Regions from separate parts of the Anthropogastromicrobium sp. genome, predicted to be linked through region 2. Evidence: a T-box and tRNA genes for the amino acid it is inferred to sense, from the RefSeq annotation. Region 2 holds a T-box; the other holds one or more tRNA genes.
The links. The T-box of region 2 lies ahead of leuS (leucine--tRNA ligase). A T-box ahead of a tRNA ligase gene usually reads a tRNA of that ligase, here a tRNA-Leu.
Positions count from the first base shown of each region.

Region 1: it has a tRNA-Leu gene. The T-box ahead of leuS (leucine--tRNA ligase) is inferred to sense a tRNA for this amino acid. The anticodon was not compared.

Region 1 covers NZ_JAXWCK010000030.1:18,837-21,042, forward strand. Annotated here, with positions in the region: gene WJP93_RS06795 (alpha/beta hydrolase) at 1-782, shown strand, start outside; tRNA gene WJP93_RS06800 (tRNA-Leu) at 843-926, opposite strand; tRNA gene WJP93_RS06805 (tRNA-Leu) at 963-1,043, opposite strand; gene WJP93_RS06810 (enhanced serine sensitivity protein SseB C-terminal domain-containing protein) at 1,305-2,206, shown strand, end outside.
Region 2 covers NZ_JAXWCK010000036.1:54,657-56,862, forward strand. Annotated here, with positions in the region: gene leuS (leucine--tRNA ligase) at 1-1,465, opposite strand, end outside; T-box leader at 1,530-1,758, opposite strand; gene WJP93_RS08355 (elongation factor G) at 1,840-2,206, opposite strand, start outside.

The DNA of each region.
Region 1 (2,206 bases), on a different contig from region 2:
CATTCACACAAGTGGATGCCTGGTTTGGAAACACGATGAGAGATTTAAAGATGGATCTCATCTATCCAAAGGATGCTGGTAAAAAGTATCCATGTGTTGTGTGGATCTGCGGAGGAGCATGGATTCAGATGGATCGTTCTGCGCATTTGGCTTATTTGTCTAACCTTGCACAGCAGGGATTTGTTGTTGCATCGGTAGAATATCGCACAAGCAACGAGGCAAAGTATCCGGCACCGTTGCAGGATGTAAAGGCAGGAATTAGATATTTGCGCGCACATGCAGAACGTTTTTGCATTGATCCAGATCGTATAGGTGTTATGGGAGAGTCGGCAGGCGGCTATTTGACATGTATGGCAGCCCTGGCAGATGATCCGATTTATGATGTTGGAGAAAATTTGGAATATTCAAGTGCCGTACAGGCTGCATGCCCATGGTATCCGCCTACAGATTTTCGCGGATTTTTGTACAGCGATCCAGAGCAGTGTGCAGCAGCACCAGAATCACTTCTTTTAGGAAAAAATGTGATGAGACATCCAGAAGAAGCATTAGCGTGCTGCCCGGTCAGCTTTGTAACAAAAGATGCGCCGCCATTTTTAATTATTCATGGAGATAATGATCATACTGTGCCGTTTGGACAGGGAGAAGAACTTCACGATGAGCTTGAAAAGGCAGGCTGTGATGTGACGCTGCTTTCCATTGAAAATGCAGATCATGCAGATATCCATTTCTTCCAAAAGCAGATATGGGATGAGATTTGTGCTTTCTTTAAGACAAAGCTGTAAACAAAGAAAAAGAGGACTGCTTTTCTTTCGAAAAGCAATCCTCTCGCCCCTGCCAAGGAGTGCAGTTGAGGGGACTTGAACCCCTACCCAAGTACATGGACATGAACCTGAATCATGCGCGTATGCCAATTCCGCCACAACTGCAAATACACTTGTCTGCATTGGTTATTATGAAAACAGTGCGGGCGACAGGACTTGAACCTGCACGTCATTGACACTAGAACCTAAATCTAGCGCGTCTGCCAATTCCGCCACGCCCGCTTGCTATTCACAATCTGACATCGTGACGCTTGCCCCAATGCATGAAGTATAATATCATAACAATATCGTTTTGTCAACAAGAATTTTCAAAACTTTCAAAAAGTTGATAAAAATAGCAATAAGACTTGCAGTTTTACGCATTTCCTGTTACAATAAACTACAGTTATGCCGATGAAAACAAAATTGGACACAATATATAGTGGTACTGTATATTGTGCTTCGTAAAAAACAACAGCAGGCAGAATGAGAGGTAGCACAGCCATGATAGAAAAAGAACGTCAAAGTGAATTAATTAGAAAGTTCGTCGTATCACAGGAAATGCCAGATGACGAGATTGCAGATCTGAGCCTGGACGAGCTTACTTATATTTACTTCAACACAGAGATTGCAAAAAAAGATGAGAAATATAAGGCAATTCATTTCCCGATTAAGCAGCAGATTATTTATTGGGGCGTTGTCGATGCGATTAAGAAAGCAGAGACACTGTATGTTGCATTTACAGAAAGACCGAAGTATCCGTATCTTGATCCGGGCAGAAATGTATGGCTGTTTTCAACAGAGGATAACCTGACTAGAGCACTTAAGAAACTTGAGGAAGATCGTGGAATGCATCTGATTTATCAGAAGCTGCCAAATCAGGTAATTGTTCCGTTTTTTGCTCAGCTGTATTATTGGGGCATTGAGCAGGTGATTGTTGACAACATGAATCATCCGATGATCGTAAAGCGTTCTGATGTGATGCCAGAGATGGATCAGAAGAAGGATGAGAAGAAGCAGGATCTTTGTAATGGAAAGCTGCAGGCGGCATTAATTCAGCATGCACAGTTTATGGCACAGAATCCTGATGCATCTGTATTTAAGGATGATAAAGAAAAGTTAAAGGTTTATACGATTTTAGCTAACAATGTATTCTTTGAAGTATGTGACGCTAAATTTATGGCACCGACAGTTATGGAGAAGGATGGAAAGACCTTCCGTGCGGGAGAGGAGATTCCAGAGGGTGCACGCCCTGCAATTGTGTTTATGGGAAAGAAGGATTCTGATCAGAAGGCACTTCCGCTGTTCACTGATATTACAGAGTTCATGAGAGTATATAAGCCGCATGAGATGGGTATTTCAGTTATGACTTACGAGGCAGCTGAGAAGATGGCAAAGGCAAACAA
Region 2 (2,206 bases):
CCGGACCGCCGCAACACGGACATGTTGTATTAACCCAATCAGTCATAGCAGCTAATGGAGATTCACCATTATCAGTCGGCATATAGCTTTCTACATCTGGAAGCTCCAGCGGCAGTTCGTCCTCTGATAACGGAACATATCCACACTTTTCGCACTTTACGATCGGGATCGGCTCACCCCAATAACGCTGTCTTGAGAATACCCAATCTCTTAACTTATAGTTTTTCTTTGGTGTACCAATCTTATTCTCTTCAAGATACTCAATGATCTTCTTCTTTGCATCAGCAACCTCAAGTCCATCAAGGAATCCTGAGTTTACAAGTGTTCCTGTCTGAACATCAGTAAATGCAGCATTCTGAACATCTCCGCCTGCTACAACCTCAACGATTGGAAGGTTAAACTTCTTTGCAAATGCCCAGTCTCTCTCATCATGAGCCGGAACTGCCATGATTGCACCAGTACCATAGCTCATCAGTACATAATCAGAAACCCAGATCGGGATTTCTTTTTTATTTACCGGATTAACTGCCTTTAAGCCCTTGATCTCAACACCGGTCTTATCCTTTGCCAGCTCAGAACGCTCGAAGTCAGACTTCTTTGCTGCTTCCTCACGGTATGCAACAATCTCATCCCAGTTGGAAATCTGATCCTTATACTTATCAAGATATGGATGCTCCGGGGATACTACCATGTATGTTACACCAAATAAAGTATCCGGGCGTGTTGTATAGATGCGAAGCTTATCATCTGCACCAGCGATTGAGAAATCAACCTCTGCACCATTTGAACGGCCAATCCAGTTTCTCTGAGAAACCTTTACCTTCTCAACATAATCAACGCTGTCAAGACCATCGATCAGCTTATCTGCATATTCGGTAATCTTTAACATCCACTGGCTCTTCATCTTACGAACAACAGGGCTTCCGCAGCGCTCACATACACCGTTTACAACCTCCTCGTTTGCAAGACCTACCTTACAGGAAGTACACCAGTTAACAGGCATCTCTGACTTATATGCCAAGCCTGCTTTGTACAGCTTTAAGAAGATCCACTGTGTCCAGTGATAGTAATTCGGATCAGTTGTGTTAATCTCTCTGTCCCAATCGAAGGAATAACCTAAAGACTGCAGCTGATTTTTGAAACGAGCTACATTATTCTTTGTAACGATCTTCGGGTGAATATGATTCTTAATTGCGTAGTTTTCTGTTGGAAGACCAAATGCATCCCATCCCATTGGATACAGTACGTTGTAGCCCTGTAATCTTCTCTTTCTGGCAACAATATCAAGTGCTGTGTATGGACGCGGATGACCTACATGAAGTCCCTGTCCTGACGGATATGGGAACTCAACCAGCGCATAATACTTTGGCTTGGTGTAGTCATCTGTTGCGGCAAATGCCTTCTCATCCATCCAGACCTTCTGCCATTTTGATTCAATTTCTTTTGGATCGTAATTCTTGTTCATTGTGTTTTGTGTTTCCTTTCCGGGTCTCTTCTTATGAAAAAAAAGAGCCCTTTCTTTCTCTTTGTATAGAGACGAAAAGACTTCGCGGTACCACTCTATTTCAAGGCAGCCATATGCCTTGCCCTCGATCTTCTATAACGGGAATACCCGCCGCCAACTACTCCGTCTTTATATAATGACGTTTCCCTACCGGTGCTCTAAGGTCAGTTCGGCAGTTATAAGCTGCTGCCTTTCACCTACCGGCAGCTCTCTGAAGCTCTCCCCTGCTTACTATTCCTTGTCATTGCATTTTTTTCACTTTTTTACAATACCATAGAAAAAGGGGGCTTGTCAACCCCCTCTTTCTTTCAAAACTCTTAATGTTAGATTGTTGGTTACTGCTCTTCTTTTTCAGCTGCCTCAATAATCTTCTTCTGGACATCCTGAGGTGCCTGCTCGTATCTTGCAAACTCATAGGAGAACTCGCCCATACCACCTGACATTGCTCGAAGATCGGTGGAGTAACCATACATCTCTGCCATTGGCACATCTGCTGTTACCATCTGCTTGCCGCCTGCTACGTGATCCATGCCAAGTACTCTGCCGCGGCGCTTATTTAAGTCACCCATAACATCACCGACAAGTTCATCCGGAACGGTGATGGAAACTGATACAATTGGCTCTAAGATCGTTGGATTTGCCTCTGCAAAGCCCTTCTTGTAAGCAAGAATTGCAGCCATCTTGAATGCAAGCTCTGAAGAG